4 regions of the Kosakonia sp. N21 genome follow, and region 1 is predicted to be linked to each of the others. Evidence: predicted binding sites of a transcription regulator. Region 1 holds the regulator's gene; each other region holds the start of a gene.

The links. The regulator PurR, encoded in region 1, represses purine synthesis genes. The targets are predictions, from matches to a motif close to CANGCAAACGTTTGCNTG.
Region 2: the regulator PurR is predicted to act here: its motif matches at 2,822-2,839, upstream of pyrD (quinone-dependent dihydroorotate dehydrogenase).
Region 3: the regulator PurR is predicted to act here: its motif matches at 3,651-3,668, upstream of ACQ3G7_RS06205 (nucleoside-specific channel-forming protein Tsx).
Region 4: the regulator PurR is predicted to act here: its motif matches at 2,697-2,714, upstream of purL (phosphoribosylformylglycinamidine synthase).

What each region holds. Positions count from the first base shown of each region.
Region 1 is NZ_JBOBHR010000005.1:216,755-224,027, reverse strand. It holds gene punC (purine nucleoside transporter PunC) at 1-68, opposite strand, end outside; partial or broken gene punR (DNA-binding transcriptional activator PunR) at 182-1,116, shown strand; gene purR (HTH-type transcriptional repressor PurR) at 1,113-2,138, opposite strand; gene cydH (cytochrome bd-I oxidase subunit CydH) at 2,436-2,525, shown strand; gene ACQ3G7_RS14135 (MFS transporter) at 2,697-3,866, shown strand; gene sodB (superoxide dismutase [Fe]) at 3,900-4,481, opposite strand; gene ACQ3G7_RS14125 (C40 family peptidase) at 4,604-5,440, opposite strand; gene ACQ3G7_RS14120 (Grx4 family monothiol glutaredoxin) at 5,776-6,120, shown strand; gene ACQ3G7_RS14115 (omptin family outer membrane protease) at 6,181-7,116, opposite strand.
Region 2 is NZ_JBOBHR010000007.1:172,726-179,998, reverse strand. It holds gene ACQ3G7_RS17980 (YcbX family protein) at 1-1,008, shown strand, start outside; gene zapC (cell division protein ZapC) at 1,005-1,547, opposite strand; gene pyrD (quinone-dependent dihydroorotate dehydrogenase) at 1,717-2,727, opposite strand; gene ssuE (NADPH-dependent FMN reductase) at 2,977-3,552, shown strand; gene ACQ3G7_RS17960 (sulfonate ABC transporter substrate-binding protein) at 3,545-4,516, shown strand; gene ssuD (FMNH2-dependent alkanesulfonate monooxygenase) at 4,513-5,658, shown strand; gene ssuC (aliphatic sulfonate ABC transporter permease SsuC) at 5,668-6,456, shown strand; gene ssuB (aliphatic sulfonates ABC transporter ATP-binding protein) at 6,453-7,229, shown strand.
Region 3 is NZ_JBOBHR010000002.1:521,095-528,367, reverse strand. It holds gene secD (protein translocase subunit SecD) at 1-335, shown strand, start outside; gene secF (protein translocase subunit SecF) at 346-1,317, shown strand; gene ACQ3G7_RS06215 (VOC family protein) at 1,448-1,813, shown strand; gene ACQ3G7_RS06210 (helix-turn-helix transcriptional regulator) at 1,867-2,559, shown strand; gene ACQ3G7_RS06205 (nucleoside-specific channel-forming protein Tsx) at 2,641-3,513, opposite strand; gene ACQ3G7_RS06200 (SadB/YajI family lipoprotein) at 3,810-4,352, opposite strand; gene nrdR (transcriptional regulator NrdR) at 4,506-4,955, shown strand; gene ribD (bifunctional diaminohydroxyphosphoribosylaminopyrimidine deaminase/5-amino-6-(5-phosphoribosylamino)uracil reductase RibD) at 4,958-6,061, shown strand; gene ribH (6,7-dimethyl-8-ribityllumazine synthase) at 6,151-6,621, shown strand; gene nusB (transcription antitermination factor NusB) at 6,643-7,062, shown strand; gene thiL (thiamine-phosphate kinase) at 7,138-7,273, shown strand, end outside.
Region 4 is NZ_JBOBHR010000001.1:24,694-31,966, reverse strand. It holds gene purL (phosphoribosylformylglycinamidine synthase) at 1-2,606, opposite strand, end outside; gene mltF (membrane-bound lytic murein transglycosylase MltF) at 2,879-4,438, shown strand; gene tadA (tRNA adenosine(34) deaminase TadA) at 4,454-4,963, opposite strand; gene yfhb (phosphatidylglycerophosphatase C) at 5,015-5,650, opposite strand; gene ACQ3G7_RS00130 (MFS transporter) at 5,836-7,086, shown strand; gene ACQ3G7_RS00125 (MurR/RpiR family transcriptional regulator) at 7,210-7,273, shown strand, end outside.

The DNA.
Region 1 (7,273 bases):
TCGGTGGCTAAAAAGCCCAGCACGCTTAATCCCGCGAGCCAGACTAAAAATCCTTTGCCAGGTTGCATTGTGGTATCTCTTCTTTGTGCAGGTTATCAGGGTTGTCGAGTGTAAGGAGTGCATTCCTCCTTGTGAAACGCTAATATTTGCGCAGTGGTTTCAAATTTTTTGCAGGCAGATTATGTGGTCAGAATATTCGCTGGAAGTGGTAGATGCTGTCGCACGTAACGGCAGTTTTAGCGGTGCAGCTCAGGAGTTGCACCGTGTTCCTTCTGCCGTCAGCTATACCGTAAGGCAACTGGAAGAGTGGCTGGCGGTTCCGCTGTTTGAACGACGTCACCGCGATGTGGAGTTAACTCCCGCTGGCGTCTGGTTTTTGAAAGAAGGACGTTCTGTTATCAAAAAAATGCAGGTCACCCGCCAACAGTGCCAGCAGATTGCCAATGGCTGGCGCGGGCAACTGGCGATTGCGGTGGACAACATTGTCAGGCCCGAACGCACGCGGCAGTTGATCGTCGATTTTTATCGTCACTTTAGCGATGTGGAGCTACAGGTTTACCAGGAAGTGTTTAACGGCGTCTGGGATGCGCTGGCCGACGGGCGTGTTGAACTGGCTATTGGCGCAACGCAAGCCATTCCTGTCGGCGGGCGCTATGCTTTTCGCGATATGGGTATGCTGAGCTGGAAATGTGTGGTTTCTCGCCGACACCCGCTGGCGGCGCTACCTGGCCCGTTAAGCGATGAGACGTTACGTAACTGGCCTTCGCTGATACAGGAAGATACGTCGCGCTCGTTACCGAAGCGTATTACCTGGCTACTGGATAATCAGAAACGGGTGATGGTGCCGGACTGGAAATCATCCGAAGCCTGTCTGTCAGCAGGGTTATGCGTGGGAATGGTCCCGGCGCATTTTGCCAGACCCTGGCTCGATCGTGGGGAGTGGGTGGCGCTGGAACTGGAAAATCCCTTCCCGGATGCCGCTTGTTGCCTGACGTGGCAGCAGAACGAGGCATCACCTGCACTGAACTGGCTTCTTGAGTACCTGGGGGACAGTGAAACGCTGAATCGGGAATGGCTGCGGGAGCCGGAATAAGGGCTCCCGCAAAAGGGGATTAACGGCGGTAATCGCGGAACGGACCATCGGCGACCGAGCGGCGCTCGATCAGGCGCGGATGCACTTCGATGGATTGCGACTCTTCGCGCTTATTCACAATACGGTCAAGCAGCATGGTAAATGCGGTTTCACCCAGCGAATCTTTCGGCTGGTGTATTGTGGTCAGTGATGGCGTGAAGAAGCGGGAGTTACGCACGTTGTCATAACCGATCACCGAAATATCCTGCGGGACGCGCAATCCCATTTCGTCCGCAGCGCACAGCGCACCCATGGCCATAATATCGCCGCCGCAGAAGACGGCCGTCGGGCGATGCGTCTGCGCAAGGATCTGCTGCATGGCGCGATAACCGGATTCGGGTTCAAAGTCGCCCTGAACGATCCAGTTTTCCGGTACGGAAATGGTGGCTTCTTCCATTGCTTTCATAAAACCGGCAAGACGACCCGCACCGGTGTTGCGCTCAAGCGGACCCGGGATCACACCGATATCGCGGTGACCGCGTTCGATCAGATAACGCCCGGCCATATAACCGCCTTCAAAGGCGTTATCAATCACCGTATCGGTAAAGTCGGCTTTGGCTTCGCCCCAGTCCATAACGACCATCGGGATATGGCGATACTCTTCCAGCATGCTCAGTAAGGATTCCGGATACTCGGAACACATGACCAGCAGGCCATCTACGCGCTTTTGCGCCATCATCGACAAATAAGCGCGCTGTTTTTCCAGGTTATTCCAGGCATTACCGAGGATCAGGGTATAGCCTTTCTGGAAGCATTTCTTCTCAACAGCCTCAATGATTTCGGCAAAATAGGCTGCTTCGCTGCTGGTGGCCAGCAGGCCAATCGATTTGGTGTGATTCACCTTCAGGCTGCGCGCCACGGCGCTCGGTGAATAATGCAGCTCTTTGATCGCCGCCCACACGGCATTGCGCGTCTCTTCGGCGACAAAACGTGTCTTGTTAATTACATGTGATACGGTTGTGGTGGAAACGTTTGCTCGCTTCGCTACGTCTTTGATCGTTGCCATCAGATGTCACTCCAGACCATATCTCAAGCTCCTGATAATACATAAGGTAAACGTTTGCCTTCAATCACCCTGTACCCATGATCGGGGGTGCGGTACGCCGGGAAAAAGACACTGGACGTCAGGAGGGGAGTCAATGGCCGGTACGCTAATAAATTTAGCGTCGAATTTTGTCTGATCTTGAGCAAAAGGGGAAGTGATAAAACGTCTGACGTGCTAATTCCTGCAAGATTTTTACGTTTATTTGTGCAAAAATGCGCTATCTCACTTTTTGTGTGGAAATTAAAACGGAGAAAATTGATGAGCACCGACCTGAAGTATTCACTGTTCACTACCGTCATCGTGCTGAGCCTGATCGTTTTCGGCGCCCTGACCGCTGCACTGCATTGATCCCGCGCGAGGGGGAACCGGTTTCTCCCTCCGTTTTCGTTTCCCCGCATTGTTATCAATTCTGCAATACTCTTTTGTCATTCCGCTAACGGCAGTTTTTTGTGATTGATGTCATACTTTTGACTTCTGCGACAGTGTCCCGAAGCGACACGGCTTTTCCGGAGTCAGTTTATGAAAATGAATTTCCCTTTGCTCGCCCTGGCGATTGGCGCCTTTGGCATCGGTACGACCGAGTTCTCCCCAATGGGATTACTGCCGGTGATTGCCCGCGGCGTTGACGTTTCTATCCCGGCGGCGGGGATGCTGATTAGCGCCTACGCTGTCGGCGTAATGGTCGGTGCACCGTTAATGACGTTGCTGCTTTCTCATCGTGGCAGACGCAACGCGCTGATTTTTTTGATGGCGATTTTTACGCTGGGTAACGTGTTGTCGGCGATTGCGCCGAATTACGCCACCCTGATGCTGGCGCGTATCGTAACCAGTCTCAATCACGGCGCATTCTTTGGCCTGGGATCGGTGGTTGCTGCAAGCGTTGTCGCCAAAGAAAAGCAAGCCAGCGCCGTCGCCACCATGTTTATGGGGCTAACCATCGCCAATATCGGCGGTGTGCCGGCTGCGACCTGGCTGGGTGAAACCATTGGCTGGCGCATGTCGTTTATGGCTACCGCAGCGCTGGGTATTGTGGCGATGTTGAGTCTGTTCTTCTCGCTGCCGAAAGGCGGCGCCGGGGAACGCCCGGAGGTGCGTAAAGAGCTGGCGGTGCTGATGCGCCCGCAGGTTTTGTCCGCGCTGCTGACCACGGTGCTGGGGGCAGGGGCGATGTTCACGCTCTATACCTATATTTCACCGGTTCTGCGAACCATTACCGATGCGACACCCGTCTTTATTACGGCAATGCTGGTACTGATTGGCGTTGGGTTCTCCATCGGCAACTATCTTGGCGGTAAACTGGCGGATCGGTCCGTGACCGGTACGCTTAAAGGCTTTTTGGTGCTGTTGATTGCCATCATGCTGGCTATCCCGTTTCTTGCACAGAGCGCGATCGGCGCGGCGGTCAGCATGGTGGTCTGGGGGGCAGCGACTTTCGCCGTGGTGCCGCCGTTGCAAATGCGGGTCATGCGTGTGGCGCATGAAGCTCCGGGCCTGTCCTCTTCCGTGAACATTGGCGCATTTAACCTGGGGAACGCATTGGGTGCCGCAGCCGGTGGGGCGGTGATATCCGGTGGTCTGGGTTATAGCTTTGTGCCGGTGATGGGGGCGATTATCGCGGGTCTTGGCCTGTTGGTGGTGCTCTTTTCGGGACGTGCTCAGCCAGAACGTGCCTGCGCAGCAGCAGAATAATAATCAGGAGGGGTTTCCCCCTCCTGGTGAGATTTATGCAGCGAGATTTTTCGCCACAAAGTCCCAGTTTACCAGCGCCCAGAAGTGCTCCAGATAGTTCGGACGGGCGTTACGGTAATCGATGTAATAGGCATGTTCCCAGACATCAACGGTCAGCAACGGCGTGGCATCCGTCGTCAGCGGTGTACCCGCGTTAGATGTTGACACAATTGCCAGTTCGCCATCCGCCTTCTTCACCAGCCACGTCCAGCCTGCACCAAAGTTTTTGACCGCCGCGTCGGTAAACTGTGCTTTGAATTCAGCGAAGCTACCGAAGGACTTCGCCATCGCCGAAGCCAGCGCGCCTGTCGGTTCGCCACCCGCGTTCGGGGCGAGACAGTGCCAGTAGAAGGTGTGGTTCCAGACCTGCGCGGCATTGTTAAACACGCCGCCTTCGCTGCTCTTAACAATGGCTTCGAGCGATTTACCTTCGAAGGCGGTGCCTTTGATCAGGTTATTGAGGTTGGTGACATAGGTCTGATGGTGCTTACCATAGTGGTAGTCCAGTGTTTCGGCCGAGATATGCGGCGCCAGGGCGTCTTTCGCATACGGTAATGCAGGTAATTCGAACGACATTGCTACTCTCCTTCATTATTTTAATACACCCAATAGCCCTACTGAGTGTGTGGATAGAGTAGCAAATAGAAAGGGGTGACAAAAGAGAGAGTTACCTGCCGCCGTGGCGACAGGTAACCGGATTAACGGATGGTTTTCGGTGTGACCACGCGGCGGGCGCCGACGTAGTGACGCTGCCAGTAATCTTCACTCAGCGAGGTCACCTGAATATCCTGACCGCTGCGCGGTGACTGGATAAACTTGCCGTTCCCCACGTAAACGCCAACGTGGTCCGCTGTGCCGCGACCCTGGGTGCGGAAGAAGACCAAATCGCCGCTTTCCAGTTCTGCGACATTCACCGGCGAGGCATCACGCAGGTGATACATCTCATTTGCCGTACGGGGAATGCGGAATTTCACCAAATCTTTATAGGCGTAATAGACCAGCCCGCTGCAGTCGAAACCGGTATTAGGCGAGGTGCCGCCCCAGTGGTACGGCTTGCCAATCTGATTCATCAGCTTGGACATGGCGGTTTTCTGCGCTTTTTGGATCCGGACTTTGTGCACATCGGCAAGCGCGGCCGATTTGGTGCTTTTGACTTTAACGCAGTGTGGCTTGTGGCCTTTGCGCGGCGTACATTTTTCGGTCCAGGTGACAGCTGCGGTTTTGGTCTGGCTGGATTTATTACGACGCGTAGAGAGTTGGCTGGCTTTGCTGCTGGTGGTGACTTTCTTCGTTGCCGGAGCTTTTTTGGTCTCCGTCGTTTTTTTATTCGTTGTTTTGGTTTCTGCGTTGCGACTGTTTTTCTTTGATGTCTTTTGCGATGTGGTTTTTTTCTTACGTTCGGATGCTTTCGCCAGATGCGATTTTTGCACGGCCGACGCTCGCGCCTGTTCAGAGGCGTTAGCCAATGGCGTGAAAGAAAGCGTGGTGAACAACAAAGCACAGAGCGTGATCGAAGATTTTGGTATTCGCGCCACTGAGCAATCCCCTGTTAGAGCAGGCATTTAACAATGCGTGCGTATGATTTCAAAACCCGTCGATTCTAATCCATAAAAAGCACAAAAGTTAAGAGTGTTTTTGCATCTATAGCTGCGTTTCGTTAGCAAGCGCAAAAAAAAGCAGCAAAACGTTTCTATGGCGGTTAAGAGTTAAGCAACAGGCGAAATCCGAATTGTGTTAAGTCACATTTTGGAGGCAACTTTTCAGGCATGGGCGTAAAATCATCACCAGTGAACAAAATGTTATTTTCTGTTGGCTGCCTGAACCGTTACAATGTCCACCATCTGCCGTAGAAGTTGAAGGAAGCAAGACAATGAGCACGACACTTGAAAAAATCCAGCGCCAGATCGCTGAAAACCCGATTCTGCTGTACATGAAAGGCTCTCCGAAGCTGCCAAGCTGCGGCTTCTCCGCTCAGGCTGTGCAGGCGCTGTCTGCCTGTGGTGAACGTTTCGCGTATGTTGATATTCTGCAGAACCCGGATATCCGCGCAGAACTGCCGAAATATGCTAACTGGCCAACCTTCCCGCAACTGTGGGTGGATGGCGAACTGGTTGGCGGCTGCGACATCCTGATTGAGATGTATCAACGCGGTGAGTTGCAGACGCTGATCAAAGAAGCTGCCGCTAAACACAAGGGCGAGCAGGGCGCGGAGTAAGCCGCACGCGGTTCACGTTGCTAAAAGGGTTCATGTTCCGGCATGAACCCTTTTTTACGGTCAGAAGGTATAGATTAGCCCTGCGGTGGTTAGCATATTATAGCTTTCAATACCGCCACCATTTTTATAATCTGCGCTTATATTTTGGCTGTAATTATTAACATTGACGTCAGTCTTCTTATTTGCCACCCGATTCCAGGTGCCTTCAATATAGAGCTTCATATTCTCTGTGACGTAATAACCCATGCTGGCAGCAAGTGAAAAGAAGTTCTGTTCTTTTGTTTTATCAATAAACGTCAGGTCTCTGAGATAATGCTCATCATTTCCGGTGGTTCGTGCCCAGGCGCTGTATTTCAATGTCCCGGAAAGTTCAATATCGTTATAACGATAGCTTCCGGTCAGACCGACATAGGGGATCTGATAGTGTTGCTTATAGCCAATATTGATTTCGTTGGGATCAAAGGAGCCGGTATTGGCACCATTATTATAGCTGTAGCTTCCACCTTTACCGTGAAAGCTGATGCGGTTCTCCTGGTACCCCGCCATTAATCCCAGACGCCATCCGGGGGTGTTAAACATCCAGCCTTTCACATTCACATCAAAGTGATTGGAAAAGTTGAGCTGCGTATCAGGGTGCGAGCTGCGATCGGTCCACGAATTCTGCGCAGCGTTTTGCCAGTCGTAATCATTCATATGACTGTTTCCGCTGGAAAATGTTGACCAACCTGATACGCCTAAGGAGAACCACCGCATGGCGTTCCATTCCAGAGAGCCCTGAACAACAGCAGCATTGCGGTAACGCCAGTCGAGTTGGCTGAGTTTTCGCCCCCCTTGATCGGGCGCATAAACCCTTTCATGGGTCAGGCCGCCCAGGGTACCCACGGTAATCCCGGCAGAAACCTGATCCCGGTTAAACATGCGATCTTGCATTTCGGCCGCAGCCGGAAAAGCCATAGGGATAAAAAACAGAACAAGAATAATATTGAACTTGTGCATTATTTCACCTTCATCAAAATGTATTAGCGGGTCCTTCTATGCTCACCTTGAAATAAATTAAAAATAACCCAGCATCTACGTGATGGATTAATTCATTCATGATTAATATATGTATTTCTCACAGCATTCAGGTGCGCCAAAATATCATCGGCTGTCT
Region 2 (7,273 bases), on a different contig from region 1:
ATTTTTATGATCACCCAACCCGATGGCACCTTTATTACTGCCCGCCAGTTTCCGCAGATGGTGCGCTTTACGCCATCGCCGCTGACGGATGGTCTGCATCTGACCGCGCCAGACGGCAGCAGCGCAGTGGTCCGCTTTGCTGATTTTGCGCCCGATGCCGCGCCAACGGAAGTCTGGGGCAACCATTTTACCGCACAGGTTGCGCCCGCTGAGATTAACCGCTGGCTGAGTCACTTTTTCTCACGTGATGTCCAGCTTCGCTGGGTTGGGTCGACGCTGACCCGCCGGGTAAAGCGTCACGATGACGTCCCGTTATCCTTTGCGGATGGTTTTCCCTATTTGCTCACCAACGAAGCTTCGCTGCGCGATTTGCAGCAACGCTGCCCGGCCAGCGTCAGGATGGAGCAATTCCGCCCTAACCTGGTGGTGACTGGCGCGCAGCCGTGGGAAGAGGACAGCTGGAAAGTGGTGCGCATTGGCGATGTGATTTTTGATGTGGTGAAACCGTGCAGCCGCTGCGTGTTTACAACTGTCAGCCCGGAGAAAGGCCAAAAACACCCGACCGGCGAGCCATTAACGACACTGCAAGGGTTCCGAACGGCGCAGGACAATGGCGACGTGGATTTTGGGCAGAACCTGATCGCCCGCAATAGCGGTGTGATCCGGGTGGGTGATGAGGTCGCTATTCTGGCTACCGCTCCGGCCAAAATATACGGCGCCGGCGCCGTGGCGGAAACGCTGTCGCCGGAAGTCCAGCCGGAAGGTACGGTGGACATCAGTTGGCAGGGGCAGACGTTTCGCGGCAACAACCAGCAGGTGCTGCTGGAACAGCTTGAAAATCAGGGGATTCGCGTGCCCTATTCCTGCCGGGCTGGCGTTTGCGGATGTTGCCGGATACGGCTAGTAGAAGGTGAAGTCAGCGCTATGAAAAAATCGGCCGTCGCGCAGGATGGTTCGATTCTCTGCTGTAGCTGTATACCGAAGACGTCGCTGCGGCTGGAGGCTTAAACCGCCTGTTCGTAACGAATGCCAGCAGCGTTCATTTGCGGCTTCAGGCGATCGTTCATGATTTTGATCGCATCGCCAAGCTGCATTGTGCGCCCGGCAATGACCACGCCCGGCTGCGCCAGCAGACAGAGCGCTGCATTTTCGCCCGGTTCCACCACCAGCAGATTGACGCACTCCTGCGTGTCGCTCAGCCAGACGCAGGCCCCTTCCCCCGTCGCAGGCGACCAAAGTTCGCCGTGAGATAAAAAGTGCCAGCTTTTCGGCATTTGTGGTTTCAGGAAGCGAATGGCGACCAGCGCATTGAGCACCAGCTCTGCACGCTGCTCATTGGATAAATCGAGATCGCGGCATTTTTCATCGAAAGAGAAATAGAGCGCTGCATCGTCGACACAAAAACCTGAGGGCGAAAAGGCATCCGGCGTCAGCATCTTACCGGCAAACCGCGAACGAAATAACATGCCATTGGCTAAGTCGAGCATCATACGGTCATGCTCGTCATCAAAATACCAGCGCCAATTGTCGTCAGGTTTAATTCGCATTGTCCTCTCCCGTCCCCATAAACATCCTGTTACTTTTTCATCCTTTTTGTCGCCCCGGTTATTACCCTAATAATGAAAGACTAAAATGTTTAAATTAGCAACAGTGACGGAATATAAAACAACCAGGGCGGGAAATAAAGCCCTGGCGGTTCAGTAAAAGGAAAAAAGATTAGATATGGGTGACAATTTCTTTAATCAGCGGCGGGCCTTTAAAAATAAAACCAGAATAAATTTGCACCAGCGTTGCGCCTGCGGCCACTTTCTCACGCGCAGCGATCACCGAGTCAATGCCGCCGACGCCGATAATGGGTAACTGCCCCTTTAATTCCTGAGACAAGCGGCGAATTATTTCAGTACTTTTTAATTGTAATGGACGGCCGCTTAAACCACCGGTTTCATCACAATGTTTCATTCCCTGCACGAGGGATCTATCCAGCGTCGTATTGGTGGCGATAACGCCATCAATATTGTGGCGAACTAAACTGTCCGCCACCTGGATCAATTCTTCTTGCGAAAGATCCGGTGCGATCTTCACTGCCACCGGCACATATTTATGGTGACGATTTTGCAGATCGTTTTGCTTATTTTTAATTGCCGTGAGGAGATCATCCAGCGCTTCGCCATATTGCAGAGTACGTAACCCCGGCGTATTTGGTGACGAGATATTAATCGCGATATAGCCTGCATAAGCATAGATTTTCTCCATACAAATCAGGTAGTCATCTTTACCCTGCTCGACTGGCGTATCTTTATTTTTGCCGATATTGATACCGAGTACGCCATCAAAATGCGCTTTCTTAACGTTCTCGACCAGGTTATCAACGCCGAGATTATTAAAGCCCATCCGGTTGATCAGACCTTCGGCATCCACCAGACGGAAGATCCTCGGTTTGTCATTGCCCGGCTGTGGCCGTGGCGTCACGGTGCCAATTTCAATGGAGCCAAACCCCATCGCCCCAAGTGCATCAATGCATTCGCCGTTTTTATCCAGACCCGCCGCCAGTCCAAGCGGATTCTTAAAGGTCAGGCCCATACATTGTACCGGTTTCTCCGGTACACGCTGGCGTACAAGCGCTTCCAACGGTGTGCCCGTGACACGGCGTAATTGTTGAAATGTTAATTCATGAGCGCGCTCTGGATCGAGCTGGAAAAGGGCTTTACGAACGAAGGGATAGTACATGAACTCTCCTGGATTCCCGGTGTGCAAACCGGGGGCGTATTATCTGCGAAACCCCCGGCAAATGGAATTGACCTGCGGCAAAAAAAGCTGATTTGGCGCAATCGTTTTCCCCTCCACCCTCCGCTTTATGCAATTTTTGGCAATTTTTCTTCAAATAAATCATTTAGTGGAATAAATCGCCTCTGTCACACTGCTTTAAATTGTTATGAATGTTACTTAAAAGCAAACAATTAGTTATAAGGAGCTACTATGCGCGTTGTCACTCTCGCCGGAAGTCCGCGCTTCCCGTCCCGCTCCAGTGCGCTGCTGGAGTATGCTCGTGAGCGTCTGAGCGCCCAGGATATCGAGGTCTGCCACTGGCACTTACATAACTTCGCGCCAGAAGATCTGCTGTACGCCAACTTTGATAGCCCGGCGTTACAAACGCTTATTGAACAGTTGAAAAACGCGGACGGCTTGATCGTCGCTACCCCCATTTATAAAGCCTCATTTTCCGGTGCCCTGAAAACGCTGCTGGATTTACTCCCCGAACGCGCACTGGAAGGCAAGGTGGTTTTACCGCTGGCGACCGGCGGAACCGTGGCGCATATGCTGGCAGTGGATTACGCGCTGAAACCTGTTCTCAGCGCGCTCAAGGCGCAGGAGATCCTGCATGGCGTGTTTGCTGACGACAGCCAGGTGCTTGATTATCAGCATAAACCCAGCCTGAGTCCCAACCTGCAAACCCGTCTTGATAGCGCACTGGAAACCTTCTGGCAGGCGCTGCACCGCCGCGATATCCAGGCACCGGATTTCCATACGACACAAGGAGTCGCTCATGTTTAGCGCTTTCAGACATCGCGCACAATGGCTGGCGATCGGCGGGCTGTTGACCGTATCCGGTTGGGTACATGCCGCCGAACCTGCACCGGATGGGTTACGCATTGGCTATCAGAAAGGCAGCGTCAGTATGGTGCTGGCAAAAAGTCATGAATTGCTGGAAAAACGTTACCCGAACACCAAAATATCCTGGGTGGAATTCCCGGCTGGCCCGCAGATGCTGGAAGCACTCAACGTCGGTAGCATTGATATTGGCAGCACTGGCGATATTCCGCCGATTTTTGCCCAAGCTGCTGGCGCGGATCTGGTCTATGTCGGCGTGGAGCCTCCTAAGCCGAAAGCGGAAGTGATCCTGGTGGCGGAAAACAGCGCCATTAAAACGGTTGCCGATCTGAAAGGGCATAAAGTGGCGCTGCAAAAGGGTTCCAGCTCCCATAACTTGCTGCTGCGCGCTCTGCAAGAAGCCGGACTGAAATTTACGGATATTCAACCTGTCTTCCTGACACCGGCCGATGCCCGCGCAGCCTTCCAACAAGGGAACGTCGACGCCTGGGCCATCTGGGATCCGTACTATTCCGCAGCCCTGTTACAAGGCGGCGTGCGGGTGTTGAAAGATGGCACCACGCTGAAGCAGACCGGCTCCTTCTATTTAGCTGCCCGCCCCTATGCAGAGAAGAATGGTGCCTTTATCCAGGGCGTACTGGACACCTTTAGTGAAGCGGATGCACTCACCCTCAGCCACCGTGACGAAAGTGTCGCGCTGCTGGCAAAAACCATGGGATTACCGCCGCCCGTTATCGCCACCTATTTTGATCACCGCCCCCCGACCAAAATCGGGCCGGTAAACGAGGCAACCGCCGCACTGCAACAGCAAACGGCCGACCTGTTTTATGCCAACCACCTGCTACCGAAGAAAGTGGATATCCGTACCCGCATCTGGCAGCCAACCCAACAAGGAGCCAAGTTATGAGCCTGAATCTCTTCTGGTTTTTGCCTACCCACGGAGACGGTCACTACCTGGGGACCGATTACGGTTCCCGACCGGTAGATCATGCCTATCTACAACAAATTGCCCAGGCGGCGGATCGTATTGGATTTAGCGGCGTACTGATCCCAACCGGGCGATCCTGCGAAGATGCCTGGCTGGTGGCCGCTTCCCTGATCCCGGTAACCCAGCGCCTGAAATTCCTCGTCGCCCTGCGCCCAAGCGTCACCTCCGTCACCGTCGCCGCCCGCCAGGCCGCCACACTGGACCGCCTGTCTAACGGCCGGGCGTTGTTTAACCTCGTGACCGGTAGCGACCCGCAGGAGCTGGCAGGGGACGGCGTGTTTCTTGATCATACTGAGCGTTACGCAGCATCCTCAGAATTCACCCATGTCTGGCGTCGCCTGCTGGAAGGCGAGACGGTCGATTTCCAGGGCAAACATGTTCATGTTCGCGGCGCGAAATTATTTTTCCCACCCGTTCAGCAACCGCGCCCGCCGCTCTATTTCGGCGGTTCATCGGATGTGGCGCAAGATCTGGCCGCGGAACAGGTCGATCTCTATCTGACCTGGGGCGAGCCCCCCGAACAGGTCAAAGAGAAAATTGCCCAGGTGCGCGCCAAAGCAGCGGCGCACGGGCGTAGCGTCCGCTTCGGCATTCGCTTGCATGTGATCGTGCGTGAAACCACCGCCGAAGCCTGGCAGGCGGCAGACAACCTGATCTCGCATCTGGACGACGAAACCATTGCCAAAGCGCAGGCGGCTTTTGCACGCCAGGACTCCGTCGGCCAGCAACGTATGGCGGCGTTGCATAACGGTCAACGCGGTAATCTGGAAATCAGCCCCAATTTGTGGGCGGGCCCAGGTCTGGTACGCGGCGGCGCAGGAACGGCGCTGGTGGGCGACGGTCCAACAGTGGCGGCGCGCATTAACGAGTATGCGGCACTGGGAATAGACAGTTTTATTCTTTCCGGTTATCCGCACCTGGAAGAGGCGTATCGGGTGGGTGAGCTGCTGTTCCCGCATCTTGATGTCGCTATCCCGCAGATCCCGCAACCGCGATCGTTGCAGCTTCAGGGCGAGACGGTGGCGAATGAGTTTATCCCGCGAAAAGTGGCACAAAGCTGAGGAATCATCATGGCTGCACAGAACAGAGGGTTGCTGCGTATCGCACCGTGGTTGCTGCCCATCGGGATTGTGATCGTCTGGCAAATCGCCTCATCGACTGGCTGGCTCTCCACCCGCATTCTTCCGTCACCGGAAGGCGTGCTGGAAGCCTTCTGGACGCTGAGTGCAAGCGGAGAACTGTGGCAGCATCTGGCCATCAGCTCCTGGCGTGCCGCGATTGGCTTCTCTATTGGCGGCAGCATCGGGTTGACGCTGGGGTTGATAAGCGGTCTGTCGCGTTGGGGAGAACGGCTGCTGGACACCTCTATCCAGATGTTGCGTAACATCCCGCATCTGGCATTGATCCCCCTGGTGATCCTGTGGTTTGGCATCGACGAGAGCGCGAAAATATTCCTCGTCGCGTTGGGTACGCTGTTTCCGGTGTATATCAATACCTGGCATGGGATCCGCAATATCGATCGTGGACTGGTGGAAATGGCGCGCAGCTATGGATTAACCGGTTTTGCGCTCTTTATCCATGTGATCCTGCCGGGCGCCCTGCCCTCTATTATGGTCGGCGTGCGCTTTGCCCTTGGCCTGATGTGGCTGACCTTAATTGTGGCGGAGACGATTTCAGCCAATGCGGGCATTGGTTACCTGGCCATGAACGCACGGGAGTTTCTGCAAACCGATGTGGTGGTGGTAGCAATTATCCTCTACGCCCTGCTCGGCAAACTGGCTGATGTCAGCGCGCAACTGCTGGAGCGCCTGTGGTTACGCTGGCATCCGGCTTATCATGAGAAGGAGGCAAATGCATGACGACCGCCCGACTCACTCAAGGGATCCCCTTGTTATTAAATGGCGTAAACAAGCACTACGGTGATAACGCCGTATTGAAGGGGCTGGATTTACACATTGCCGCCGGGCAGTTTATTGCCGTGGTGGGGCGTAGCGGCGGTGGCAAGAGTACCTTACTGCGCCTGCTGGCTGGCCTCGAATCCCCAAACAGCGGTGAACTGCTGGCAGGAAACACGCCACTGGCACAGATCCAGAATGACACGCGAATGATGTTTCAGGATGCCCGCCTGCTGCCGTGGAAATCGGTTATCGATAATGTCGGTCTGGGTCTGAAAGGCCCCTGGCGCGAGGCCGCACAACAGGCACTCCGGTCAGTGGGGCTGGCGCAGCGCGCAACGGAGTGGCCTGCGGCGCTCTCTGGCGGGCAAAAACAGCGCGTAGCACTGGCGCGTGCGCTGGTGCATCAGCCCGGACTGCTGCTGCTCGATGAACCGCTTGGCGCACTGGATGCGTTAACACGTCTTGAGATGCAAGCGCTGATCACGGAACTGTGGCAATTGCATGGGTTTACAGTCGTGCTGGTCACGCACGATGTCAGCGAAGCCGTGGCCATGGCCGATCGCGTCCTGCTGATTGAAGAAGGGAAAATTGGCCTGGATTTGGCCATCGATATCCCCCGCCCGCGCCGGACAGGTTCACTCAGGCTGGCGGAGTTAGAAGAAACCGTACTGAACCGGGTCATGCAGCGCGGCGAGTCAGAAAGCACGGTTGCGCCACAAACCCGCCACGCCTGAAAGCATGTCGACTTAGCCAGTCGGGAGGCGACATTGACAGGCCC
Region 3 (7,273 bases), on a different contig from region 1:
CGGGGATTGCGGGGATCGTGCTGACGCTTGCGGTGGCGGTGGACGCCAACGTACTGATAAACGAACGTATTAAGGAAGAGCTGAGCAACGGTCGTTCGATCCAGCAGGCTATCCACGAAGGTTATCAGGGCGCGTTTTCGTCTATTTTCGATGCGAACATCACCACGTTGATCAAAGTGCTTATTCTTTACGCGGTAGGTACGGGGTCAATTAAAGGGTTTGCGATCACTACCGGTATCGGTGTGGCGACCTCGATGTTCACCGCCATTGTCGGTACCCGTGCCATCGTCAACCTGTTGTACGGCGGCAAACGCATTAACAAGCTGTCTATCTGAGGAGTGCGTTGTGGCACAGGATTATACTGTTGAACAATTGAACCACGGCCGTAAAGTCTGGGACTTTATGCGCTGGGACAACTGGGCTTTTCTGATTTCCGGCGGGCTGCTGATCCTGTCCATCGTGGTGATGGGCGTTCGCGGCTTTAACTGGGGCCTGGATTTTACCGGTGGTACGGTTATCGAAATTTCGCTGGAAAAACCAGCGGATATGGATCTGATGCGCGACGCGCTGGAGAAAGCGGGCTTCAAAGAGCCGCTGCTGCAGAACTTCGGCAGCAGCCGCGACATTATGGTGCGTATGCCGCCTGCGCAGGGTGAAACCGGCGGGCAGGTACTGGGCAGTAAGGTTGTGAGCGTCATTAATGAAGCTACCAGCCAGAATGCCGCAGTGAAGCGCATTGAATTCGTCGGCCCGAGCGTGGGGGCGGATCTGGCGCAAACGGGCGGCATGGCGCTGCTGGTGGCGCTGATCAGCATTCTGGTGTATGTCGGTTTCCGTTTTGAATGGCGTCTGGCTGCTGGTGTGGTTATCGCGCTGGCGCACGACGTGATCATCACCATGGGCGTGCTGTCGCTGTTCCAGATTGAGATTGACCTGACCATTGTGGCATCGCTGATGTCGGTGATCGGTTACTCCCTTAACGACAGTATCGTGGTATCTGACCGTATCCGTGAAAACTTCCGTAAGATCCGTCGCGGTACACCGTATGAGATCTTTAACATCTCGCTGACGCAGACCCTGCATCGTACTTTGATCACCTCCGGTACGACGTTGGTGGTGATCCTGATGCTGTATCTGTTCGGTGGCGCGATGCTGAAAGGCTTCTCACTGACCATGCTGATCGGGGTTTCCATCGGTACGGCGTCTTCCATTTACGTCGCCTCCGCACTGGCGTTGAAAATGGGGATGAAGCGCGAGCACTTGCTACAGCAGAAAGTCGAGAAAGAAGGGGCGGATCAGCCGTCCATTCTGCCGTAAGCGTTTGTTTGTTGTGAAAAACCGCAGCTCAGTCTGCGGTTTTTTTTCGTCTGACGATCGCTCCTGACAGTATGCTGTCAGGAGGGGGGCGGCAAAATCTCCTTGCTGACTAAACAGAAAGGAGATGAACATGAACACATTAATTAACTGGTTTGAGCTGCCGGTGCAGCAACTCGATCGCGCTGTGGCGTTTTATCAACATGTATTGGGCGGTGAATTTCGTCGTGAGACGGTGACAGGTATTGAGATGGCGGTGTTCCCGCATGTCAAACCTGCTACTGGTGGTGCGCTGGTAAAAGGCCCGATGTTCCAGCCTGCGAACGGCGGCGCAGTGATTTACCTCGCGACGGAAGATATTAACACCGCACTTGAGCGCGTGCGTGAGAAACAAGGGGAATGCTGCTTTGGCCCACAGGTGTTACCGGACAATATTGGTACAATTGCTCTGATTATTGACAGTGAAGGTAATCGGGTAGGTTTGCACCAGCCTGCATAATATACTTTGAGCCTGCGCATACCGCGCAGGCTGATTTTTCCCGGAAAACGACCATGAGCCGCCGCGCCGATCGTCTGTTTCAGATAGTACAAGTCCTGAGAACCCGCCGACGAGTCACGGCCGCGTTGCTGGCTGAGCGACTGGAGGTTTCTGAACGCACCATCTATCGCGATATCCGCGATTTATCGCTGTCTGGCGTGCCGGTTCAGGGCGAAGCCGGAAGTGGGTATCGCCTGATGCCCGGTTTTGATCTCCCGCCATTGATGTTTACCAGCATGGAAGTAGAGGCGCTGATCGCCGCGATTGGTATGCTCCAAACCTGGAGCGGCGATGTGCTGGCGCAGGCTGCCGGTTCAGCACAAGAGAAACTGCTGGCAGTGTTGCCGTACGATAAGCGCATCGCGGCTGAACGTAACCGCATTATTTCGCCGAATTTTGACAGATTTCCGCAGGTTCGCGTCTGGTTTGATGTTATTCATCAGGCAATGCGTCTGCATCAGGAACTGTATCTGCACTACCAGGACGAGAAGGGTGAAGCCTCCGAACGGGTGATCCATCCGCTGGGATTATCCTTTATGGGGGCGACGTGGGTACTGGTGGCGTGGTGTGAACTGCGTGATGATTACCGCTGTTTTCGCCTGGATCGTTGCCAGGGCGTGACCTTTACCGGGAAAGCATTCGCCGAGCGGCCTGATCGCTCAATGCAAGAGTTTATCCGCTTGCAGAAAGAAGCCTACGCGAAATAAAAAAGCCGACCTTGCGATCGGCTTTTCGGGCTGGATGCGCTGGCCGTGGCTGAACGCCACCCGGCAAGCGTCAGCACGGAATTAGAAGTTGTAACCCACGACCAGGTAACCACCCCAACCGGTAGAACGCGCGTAGACATCGCCACCCAGTGATGCATCATCTTTGAACTGACCGCCATTGTGCCAGTAACGCGCAACAACAGAGTAATGCCAGTGATCGTAGCCCAGAGAGAGAATATGGCTGGACGCGATGGAGTTGTTGGTACGAAGCTGTTCGCCATTCACGTAGTAACGGCTGTCGCCCAGGTCTGAACCCCAGTCAAAGTTGGTAAAGCCGATATAGCTCAGCTGGCCGCCCCACAGGGTAGTGATCGGTACAAAGTATTTCACTTTGAAACGGTAGCCATCCCACTCGTTCTCGTTAGTGGCCCCGTAGTTCTGCCACTGGTATTTCGCATACACGTTCAGAGACAGGCTCATCGGCAGACCGGTGTCGATGTCGGTACCCAGACCCATGTACCAGGTGCTCTGGCGACCAGACGCGTTGCGGCCCATGTCGTAGATGTAGTTGTTGGCGATGTACCACTCTTTGAACGGGCCAAAGCTCAGGTCAGTGCCGGTCAGTTTATCAATGGAGAAACGCGGTTCGATTTCCATAAACAGCGGGGAGCCGTGGTTCCAGATCCCCTTCGCACCGGTGTTACCCCCGAAGAATACCGGCGCATCCATATAGCCGTAGAAATCAAACCAATCTTTCTTAGCGAATGCTTCATATTCCAGGTAGGTATCGTTACGCGGGACAGGTCCGAAACGGGTGTGATAACTCCCCACCACGTTTACGCTCTGGTGCCACCAGTCGGAAAGGTATTCAGGTTTGCTGTTATCCGCTGCGTTGGCAGTGAAAGAAGCGGAAAGCGTCAGAGCAGCACCGGCTGCGAGAATTATTTTTTTCATCATTTCGCCACTGATTGAGATCCCAGACGGGAGTGAAAGAAAGCACGCATTGAGTTTCTAAATGTTTCATATTTCTGGACGCCTATTATAAGTATCCGCGCTCACAAAAATATGTGTTGTTTCACATTACTGACACGCGCGTAATCGATTGCGTTCACGTTTGCGTGCAATAAACGAGGGCGATTGTACTGGCATTTATCAATATTGCAAATTCGTGAATGTGATGACTGGATGAAGGAAAAGAAGAAAAAGCGTGACAAAAAGCAAGCAGGGGCGACAACGTCACCCCTGACGACTTACTGCAAATTGGTGGGCTGAATGTCGTGAATGCGCACAAAGCCTAACTGGTCCGGCGTAATGCCGTTGAGTTGCAGCGGAATGTCCACATCACTTGGCGCAAGGGTGCTGGCAGGCGCGTTAATCAGCTGATTCTGCACATTCACTTCCTGATAGTTTTCGGTTGTCCCCTGAATCTGCCCCCACTCGACCGTACCACTGAAGGCGGGCAACGGATCGTTGGACTCGCCCTGGATACGCAGTACGACGCGGGTGCCGCCAGCGTTTGGCGCAATGTTTTGCAATGACATGCGCAACATACCAATCTGGCTATTCAGGCGAGCCGGGGTGTTCGCACCCGGTAGCAAATATACGCCGCTGCCGGATTTCGCATTCAGGGTATTTTGCTGGGTGATTTTGACCGTTTCTTTATTCAGTTTGCTCATTTCGTTGTTCAGCGTGCTGACGCTCTGATGCAACTGACGGACTTCGCTTTGCTGGGCGCAGGCACTGAGGGCAAAAAGGCTTCCCAGTAAGAGTGTTCTTAGGTAACGTCTTGTCATTGTGTCTGTTTCCTTGAAAATGAGGATCTCAGTAATGGTAGATCGCAACGCTGTGGTTGCCATCGATCCATTGTCTCAAAAACGGTCTGCCTTTGTAGTCATGCCAGTTCAGGGTAAAATAGATTTCAGTTAACTCTAACCTCAGGACACCGTATGCATTGCCCATTCTGTTTCGCCGTGGATACCAAAGTAATTGATTCTCGTCTGGTGGGTGAAGGTTCTTCTGTTCGCCGCCGTCGGCAGTGTCTGGTCTGCAACGAGCGTTTCACCACCTTTGAAGTGGCGGAACTCGTGATGCCGCGGGTGGTGAAGAGCAATGATGTGCGTGAGCCGTTCAACGAAGACAAACTGCGCAGCGGTATGCTGAAAGCGCTGGAAAAACGTCCGGTAAGCGCGGATGACGTGGAAATGGCGCTGAACCACATTAAATCGCAACTTCGCGCAACAGGCGAACGCGAAGTGCCGAGTAAAATGATCGGTAATCTGGTGATGGAGCAGCTTAAAAAGCTCGATAAAGTGGCCTATGTTCGCTTTGCCTCCGTCTACCGCAGCTTTGAAGATATTCGCGAGTTTGGCGAAGAGATCGCTCGCCTACAGGACTAAGCATGCAGGACGAAATGTATATGGCCCGTGCGCTGAAACTGGCGCAGCAAGGTCGCTTTACCACCCATCCGAATCCGCGCGTCGGTTGCGTGATTGTGAAAGATGGCGAGATCGTTGGCGAAGGTTTTCACTATCGTGCGGGTGAACCCCATGCTGAAGTGCATGCGCTGCGTATGGCAGGCGATCGCGCCCGCGGCGCAACGGCGTATGTCACGCTGGAGCCGTGCAGTCACCATGGCCGTACGCCGCCGTGCTGCGAAGCGCTGATTGCCGCTGGCGTCGCGCGCGTTGTCGCAGCGATGCAGGACCCCAATCCGCAGGTTGCTGGTCGCGGCTTATACCGTCTGCAACAGGAAGGCATTGAAGTCAGCCACGGGCTAATGATGAGCGAAGCCGAAACGCTGAATAAGGGCTTCCTCAAACGCATGCGCACCGGGTTTCCCTATGTGCAGCTCAAGCTGGGGGCGTCGCTGGACGGCCGCACTGCGATGGCTAATGGCGAAAGTCAGTGGATCACCTCGGCGCAGGCGCGTCGCGATGTACAGTTATTGCGCGCGCAGAGCCATGCCATTCTGACCAGCAGCGCAACCGTGCTGGCGGACGACCCCGCGCTGACCGTACGCTGGGAGGAGTTAAACGCCGACACGCAAGCGCTTTATCCGCAAGAGAACGTACGCCAGCCGGTGCGTATTGTTGTCGACAGCCAGAACAGGGTCACACCGCAGCACCGCATTAGCCAGCAGGCGGGCGAAACCTGGTTTGCCCGGACGAAAGCAGACGATCGCGCTTGGCCGCAAAGCGTGCGGGAAATTATTGTCCCGGAGCATAACGGCCATGCGGATCTGGTTACGTTGATGATGTTGCTGGGAAAACAGCAAATCAACAGTGTGTGGGTAGAAGCCGGTGCTAACCTTGCTGGTGCGTTATTGCAGGCCGGCCTGGTGGATGAACTGATTATTTACCTCGCGCCTAAGCTGCTTGGCAGCGATGCGCGCGGGTTATGCGTATTGCCGGGACTGTCGGCGCTGGCCGATGCTCCACAATTTAAATTCAATGAGATACGTCAGGTTGGCCCGGATGTCTGCCTGCATCTTACCCACGCGTGATGCCCGCTGTAAAAGGGAAGCAGCGCGTAAAATATTATGATAAAATCCGCCCCCCTGCGGGGTCCGAACTGAACCTGTGAAGGATATGTATGAACATTATTGAAGCCAACGTCGCTGCTCCTGACGCTCACGTCGCCATCACCATCGCGCGTTTCAACAACTTCATCAACGACAGCCTGCTGGAAGGCGCGATTGATGCGCTGAAACGCATCGGTCAGGTGAAAGACGCCAATATCACCGTCGTGTGGGTGCCTGGCGCTTACGAACTGCCGCTGGCGGCAGGCGCGCTGGCGAAAACCGGCAAATACGATGCGGTGATCGCGCTCGGTACGGTGATCCGCGGCGGCACTGCGCACTTCGAATATGTTGCTGGTGGTGCAAGCAATGGCCTGGCGCATGTTGCGCAGGATAGCGAAATTCCTGTCGCGTTTGGCGTGCTGACCACTGAAAGTATTGAACAAGCCATCGAACGCGCTGGCACCAAAGCCGGTAACAAAGGCGCAGAAGCTGCGCTGACCGCGCTTGAAATGATTAATGTATTGAAAGCCATTAAGGCCTGATTTTTTTGTAAGGGGAATTCCGTGAAACCTGCTGCTCGTCGCCGCGCCCGTGAGTGTGCCGTCCAGGCGCTTTACTCCTGGCAGTTGTCCCAGAACGACATCGCTGATGTTGAATACCAGTTCCTGGCGGAGCAAGACGTTAAAGATGTTGACGTCCTGTACTTCCGTGAACTGCTGAGCGGGGTGGCGACCAATAGCGCATATCTCGATGGCTTAATGAAGCCGTACCTGTCCCGCATGCTGGAAGAGCTGGGCCAGGTCGAGAAAGCGGTATTGCGTATCGCACTGTTCGAACTGTCTAAACGTGATGATGTGCCGTATAAAGTGGCCATCAACGAAGCTATCGAACTGGCAAAAACCTTTGGCGCTGAAGACAGCCACAAGTTTGTTAACGGCGTGCTGGATAAAGCCGCACCTGCGATCCGTCCCCACAAAAAGTGATCCGCAAGCCGGTGATAAGCGCTGCACTCTGCTCGCTTGTCCCGGCTTTTTCTTTTTTCTACCGAGGCATAACGTATGGCATGCGGCGAATTTTCCCTGATTGCCCGTTATTTTGACCGTGTACGTCACTCCCGTCGCGATGTAGAAACCGGCATCGGCGACGACTGCGCACTGCTCAATGTTCCCGAAAAACAGACGCTGGCAATAAGCG
Region 4 (7,273 bases), on a different contig from region 1:
GCATCATAGAAGCCTTTCAGTTGCTCAACGTTACGCACATCGGCTGGCTTGTCGCCCAGTTGACGATAAACCTGCGCCAGCGCCGTTGCGCCCAACGCATTGTTGCCGTTGCCCAGATCGATAAGCAACAGGGCGTTATCTTCGGTGGAGAGCTGCGGCGTTACCGTATGACGTACATCTTCCACGCGGGCAAAGGCAGTGATCACCAGCGACAGCGGCGAGGTCATCTCACGCTGTTCATTTCCTTCCTGCCAGCGGGTTTTCATCGACATGGAGTCTTTGCCCACCGGAATGGTCAGCCCCAGCGCCGGGCAAAGCTCTTCGCCCACCGCTTTCACTGCGGCGTACAGGCCCGCGTCTTCGCCAGGGTGCCCTGCCGCCGCCATCCAGTTTGCAGACAGCTTAATGCGTTTGATGTTGCCAATCTGCGTTGCCGCGATATTGGTCAATGCCTCCCCCACAGCCAGACGCGCGGAAGCGGCGAAATCCAGCAGCGCAACCGGCGCACGTTCGCCCAGCGCCATCGCTTCGCCATAGTAGCTATCAAGGCTGGCGGTGGTCACCGCACAGTTCGCCACCGGGATCTGCCACGGCCCGACCATCTGATCGCGGGCGACCATACCGGTTACCGTGCGGTCACCAATGGTCACAAGGAAGGTTTTTTCCGCCACGGTCGGCAAATGCAGCACGCGGTTCACTGCGTCTGCAACCGAAATGCCCTGTGTCGTAAACGCATCGCCGGTCGCCTGACGGGTCTCAACATTGCGGGTCATCTTCGGCGTTTTGCCCAACAGCACATCCAGCGGCATGTCGATCGGTTGATCGTTAAAGTGGTTGTCGTTCAGCGTCAGGTGCTGCGCTTCGGTCGCTTCGCCGATCACCGCATACGGCGCACGTTCGCGGCGACACAGCTCATCAAACAGCGCCAGTTGATCGGCGGCAACCGCCAGCACATAGCGTTCCTGTGATTCGTTACACCAGATCTCCAGCGGGCTCATACCCGGCTCATCGCTGAGAATGTCACGCAGTTCAAAACGACCGCCGCGACCACCGTCGCTGACCAGCTCTGGCATGGCATTGGACAGACCGCCCGCGCCCACGTCATGAATAAAGAGGATCGGGTTGGCATCGCCCAGTTGCCAGCAACGGTCAATCACTTCCTGGCAACGACGCTCCATTTCCGGGTTGTCGCGCTGAACAGAAGCAAAATCCAGATCCGCATCAGACTGGCCAGACGCCATAGAGGACGCCGCGCCGCCGCCCAGACCGATATTCATCGCCGGGCCGCCGAGGACGATCAGTTTCGCACCAACGGTGATCTCACCTTTTTGTACGTGATCGGCACGAATGTTACCGATCCCGCCCGCCAGCATGATCGGTTTGTGGTAGCCGCGCAGCTCTTCGCCGTTGTGGCTGTTCACTTTCTCTTCATAGGTACGGAAATAACCGTTCAGCGCCGGGCGACCAAATTCGTTGTTAAACGCCGCGCCGCCCAGTGGGCCATCGGTCATGATATCCAGCGCGGTAACAATACGCTCCGGCTTACCAAAATCTTCTTCCCAGGGCTGTTCAAAACCCGGAATACGCAGGTTGGAAACGGAGAAACCCACCAGGCCCGCTTTCGGCTTCGCGCCGCGACCGGTTGCCCCTTCGTCACGGATTTCACCGCCAGATCCGGTCGCGGCACCCGGCCACGGAGAGATCGCCGTCGGGTGGTTATGGGTTTCCACCTTCATCAGAATATGTGCCGGTTCCTGGTGGTAATCGTAACGGCCTTCACCGCGATCGGCGAAGAAACGGCCAACAGCGGAACCTTCCATCACTGCGGCGTTGTCTTTATAAGCAGACAAAACGAAATCCGGCGTTTTCTCGAAGGTATTTTTAATCATTTTAAACAGCGACTTCGGCTGCTGCTTGCCATCAATCACCCAGTCGGCGTTGAAGATTTTGTGGCGGCAGTGCTCGGAGTTCGCCTGGGCGAACATATAGAGTTCGATATCGTTCGGGTTGCGCCCCAGACGGGTAAAGGCGTCTTGCAGATAGTCAATTTCATCGTCTGCCAATGCCAGGCCAAGACGCAGGTTGGCGTCGATCAGCGCCTGGCGGCCTTCACCCAGTAAGTCGACGCTTTGTACCGGCGCTGGCTGATGGTGTTCAAACAGGCGTTCAGCGTCCGCCTGCGAAGTGAATACGCTCTCCATCATGCGGTCGTGCAGTTCTGCCGCGACCTCAGCCCACTGGGCGTCCGTCAGACCGGCTGCATCAACATAGTACGCAACGCCACGTTCAAGGCGGTTGATCTTATTAAGACCACAGTTGTGCGCAATATCGGTGGCTTTGGAAGACCAGGGAGAGATGGTGCCAGGACGAGGAGTGACGAGCAGTAAGGTTCCGGTTGGGGTATGGCTGCTCAGGCTCGGGCCATATTTCAACAGGCGCTGGAGCCGGGCGTACTCTTCTTCGGTCAGTGTGTCGTTCAGATCGGCGAAGTGAGCATACTCGGCGTAAATATTACTGACCGGGAGGTTGGCCGCCTGAAAACGCGCCAGCAGTTTGTTGATACGAAAAGCGGACAATGCAGGCGAACCACGCAGAATTTCCATCATAAGTCTCTCGTCTTCGATTACGAAGCGTCGGGGACGCTTTAAGTGTGCACCAGGGGAAAACGGGCGTCATTATAGAGAATCCTGAGCGCCTACGAAACCGTTTGCGTCGAAATAAAATCAGCCCGGATTTTTGACAATAGCTGCCGCCGACCACTCTAATTAGTTGCCAACTGGCGTTTTGTTGCGCAAAATGCCGCTCAATCACAGACAAACCTTGTTGTTATCATGACGGCCATCTGCTGAGGCAAAGTACGGCGCAGAGAATTAACTGATTGAAAAAATTTAAGATTAATTATCTGCTCATCGGCATTGTCACCCTGCTGCTGGCAGCGGCCCTGTGGCCCTCTATTCCCTGGTTCGGCAAAGCCGATAACCGCATCGCGGCGATCAAAGCCCGCGGGGAGTTGCGCGTCAGTACCATTGCCTCGCCGCTCACCTATTCCCGCGTGGACGGTAAATCCTACGGCCTGGATTACGACCTGGCGCAGCATTTCGCCGACTATCTGGGCGTGAAGCTCAAAGTCACCGTCCGCCAGAATATCAGCCAGTTATTTGACGATCTCGACCATGATGATGCAGATATGCTCGCAGCGGGGCTGGTGTACAACAGCGAACGCATCAAAAACTACCAGACCGGCCCGGTTTACTACTCCGTTTCTCAGCAACTGGTTTACCGGGTTGGCAGCCCTCGCCCGCGCACACTGCAATCCGTTAACGCCAGCCAATTGACCGTCGCACCAGGGCATGTGGTGATCGACGATCTCCGCGCCTTAAAAGAGAAAAAATACCCGGATTTAAGCTGGACGGTGGATGAGAAGCTCGGCACCAATGCGTTGATGGAACAGGTGCTGGAAGGCAAAGTGAGTTACACCATTGCCGACTCGGTGGCGATAAGCCTGTTCCAGCGGGTGCACCCGGAGCTGGCTGTCGCACTGGATGTGACCGATGAACAGCCGGTCACCTGGTTCAGCAAGCGCGATGACGACAACACTCTGTCAGCCGCCATACTGGATTTCTTCAATAATATGAATGAAGACGGCACCCTCGCGCGGCTGGAAGAGAAATATCTTGGGCACGGCGAAGACTTTGACTACGTGGATACACGCACCTTCCTGCGCGCCGTCGATAGCGTACTGCCCGACCTGCAACCGATGTTTGAGAAATATGCCCAGCAGATCGACTGGCGTCTGCTGGCGGCCATCTCCTACCAGGAGTCACACTGGGACTCTCAGGCCACCTCGCCAACCGGGGTGCGCGGCCTGATGATGCTGACAAAAAATACGGCGCAGAGCTTAGGCTTAAGCGATCGTACCGATGCGGAACAGAGCATTAGCGGCGGCGCGCGCTACTTGCTGGATATGATGAGCAAAGTGCCGGACAGCGTACCGCAGGATGAGAAAATCTGGTTTGCGCTGGCGGCCTACAATATGGGTTATGCGCATATGCTGGATGCCCGCGCGCTGACGGCGAAAACCAAAGGCAACCCCGATAGCTGGGCCGATGTCAAACAGCGTCTGCCGCTACTGAGCCAGAAACCCTGGTACAGCAAACTGACCTACGGCTACGCCCGCGGGCATGAAGCGTATGCTTATGTGGAGAACATCCGTAAGTATGAAATCAGCCTGGTGGGCTACCTGCTTGAGAAAGAGAAAGAAGCGGCCAAAGCGCTAAAGCTGGCGCAGAGTTACCCGGCGGTTTCAACGGATGAACTGAACCGCCCTTCCTACGGCATACTGCCCTTTAGCGCCTTTACCACCAGCGATCCTTTCCCGCGCAACCCACTGCTGACGCCGGATACGCTGGTAAAAAACCCGCTGAAAGTGAACCGGTAAAGCACTTTACTTGCCCTACTGTTCGGGTGAATCAGAGGGCGTTTTTTTCAGCGCTTTTTTCTCCTGCCGACGCTGGCGGAAAAAGTCGCTCAGCATTGCCGCACACTCATCGCGCAGCACCCCTTCGGTGATCTCCACCCGGTGGTTCATTCCCGGGTGATGCAGCACATCCATCAGCGAACCTGCCGCGCCGGTTTTCGCATCCCGCGCACCAAATACCAGATGACCAATGCGGCTATGCACCATTGCTCCGGCGCACATCACGCAGGGCTCCAGCGTGACATAGAGCGTGGTGTCGATCAGGCGGTAGTTTTGCAGCACCAGCCCCCCCTGACGCAATGCCATGATCTCCGCATGCGCCGTGGGATCGTGACGGCCAATCGGCCGGTTCCAGCCTTCGCCAATCACCCGGTCGTTATGCACCAGTACCGCGCCAACGGGCACTTCGCCTTCTTCCCATGCACGTTTCGCCAGCGTCAGCGCATAGCGCATCCAGTAGTCATGGTTCAGTTCAGGATTGGACAAAGGGGAAAACTCCAGTGATTCAGGCGGGCGCATTATACAGCCCTTCGCTGTTTATTCCAGTTGCTGTAACTCACCGCGCGGCGTCACGCGCCAGCGGTGCTGGCAAAAATAGAGCAACGGGTTGTCCTGCTTGCTGTCGCTGTAACCGCTATACAGACGCAGCGGCGTACCGATTTTTCGCTCCAGTTGCGCCACTTTCTCGTGCCCCAGACAGCGCATCGTTAGCACCCATCCGCCATAACGACGGTTGATTTGACTGGCAATCACATTCACCTGCGGCAACCAGGGTGTATCGAAATAGACTTGCTCCACCAACGGTTGCGGCGAGCCCGTGATCAGCCAGATATCTGCATCAGAAGCGGTAAGGTACTGGGTCAGCCGCGACTGCACCACCGGAAACGCCGTCACGTGCTCGCGAAACCAGCGGACAAACTGCTGCTCACGCTTTTTCAGTTGGCGCTCGCTGTGACCAAAGGTGCAGCCCCACAACAGCAGGCTCATTGGCCAGCGGGCTGCGCGCCCTTTAATCAATAACGCGCCAGCAATCACCGGCAACAGTGGCAGCACCAGCAAGGCATTCAACGGCTGGTGGCGCAACAGATAACGTAAAAACGTACCGAACATATCCTGCTGGTGCAGTGTTCCGTCAAGATCAAAAAATACGACGCGGCGCTCGCTGGTAGCCAAATGTTGTCCCTCTGCCTGGTTAAACGCCGACCGCCATTTCTCCTCTTCTGGCGATCGCTATTAGAGATAGCCTAACAGATAGAACCTGACTTTTCCGTTAACAAGGCACCTGCAATAAAAAGCAGCTATTTCGTTACGCCACAGATGCTCTACACTGCTTTATCTTTCCAGGAACCGTTGTGACCATGAATTCGCATACCAAAACGATGCGCGCCTTTAGCTCTGCCCCTTTTCGACATCTGTTCTTTGCCCGCCTGTTCACCGTACTGGGTAACGGTATCGCACCGATTGCACTGGCCTTTGCGGTACTGGACATCGGCGGTTCCGCCGCCGATTTGGGCATCGTCGTGGCGGCGCGATCTGTTTTTAATGTCGCCTTCTTGTTGGTCGGCGGTGTGCTGGCGGATCGCTATTCTCGCAGCCTGGTGCTGGTTTCGTCCTCGGTTGTTGCGGCGATATCGCAAGCGGTTGTCGCCTGGTCCGTGCTGGACGGCAGCGCATCGGTCATCAGCCTTGCCTTGTTAGGTACCCTGAATGGCGCTGCCGCAGGTATTGCGCTACCGGCTTCCTCCGCGTTAGTGCCCCAGACGGTGCCTGCCCATAACCTGCGCGAAGCCAATGCGTTAATCCAATTAGGTATTTACAGTGGGACAGTGGTTGGCGCTTCGCTGGGCGGGATCCTGACCAGTGCCGTCGGGCCTGGCTGGGGGCTGGCGATTGATGCGCTGGGCTTCGCCGCTTCGGCACCGCTCTATTACTGGATCCGTACCGGCGTCACGCAAATCGCCGCTGCGCAAACTAACATTTTGCAGGATCTGCGCGACGGCTGGAAAGAGTTCGCCAGCCGCACGTGGGTCTGGTCCATTGTCGTTCAGTTCACCATTATCAATGCCGCATTTAGTGGCGTGGTGATGGTTCTCGGCCCGATCATTGCCGATGCTTCATTTGGTCGTACCCAGTGGGGGATCATGGTGGCGGCACAAAGCGTCGGGTTGATTGCGGGTTCATTCCTGGCATTGCGCTGGCGTCCGCGTCGCGACCTGTTTATTGGCGTGATGCTGGTGTCGTTGTGCGCGCTGCCTATTTTCCTGCTAGGGCAGATTGCGCCCACACCGTGGCTTATCGCGGCATTTTTTATCGCGGGCGTCACTTTCGGTCTGTTCGGCGTGGCCTGGGCGCAGTCGCTGCAAACCCATATACCGCCAGAAAAACTGGCGCGCGTCTATGCGTACGACGCAATGGGATCGTTTATTGCGATTCCGGTTGGTGAACTGGCCGCCGGGCCGCTGGCCATGCATTACGGCAGCAGTAATGTATTAATGGCGTCAGCGGGGGCGGTGGCCATCGCGACGTTTGCTGCCAGCCTGATCCCGGCCATTCGTCAGCTCGATAATTCGGCCAAGGTGAAAAGACACGGCGCCGAAGGATCCACTTGATCGCTATCAAATGCCGGGTTGTGATACTTTGTCGTGAAAGAATTTTTAATTCATAATAATAATCAATGAATGGAATATTAAATTCTGTCTTTTGTATGAGTTGTGATTGCCTCCGGAGATCCTATGAACTGTTTAATTCGCATCCGTCAGCGCTATTCTGGCCTGGCGCAGAGCGATAAAAAGCTGG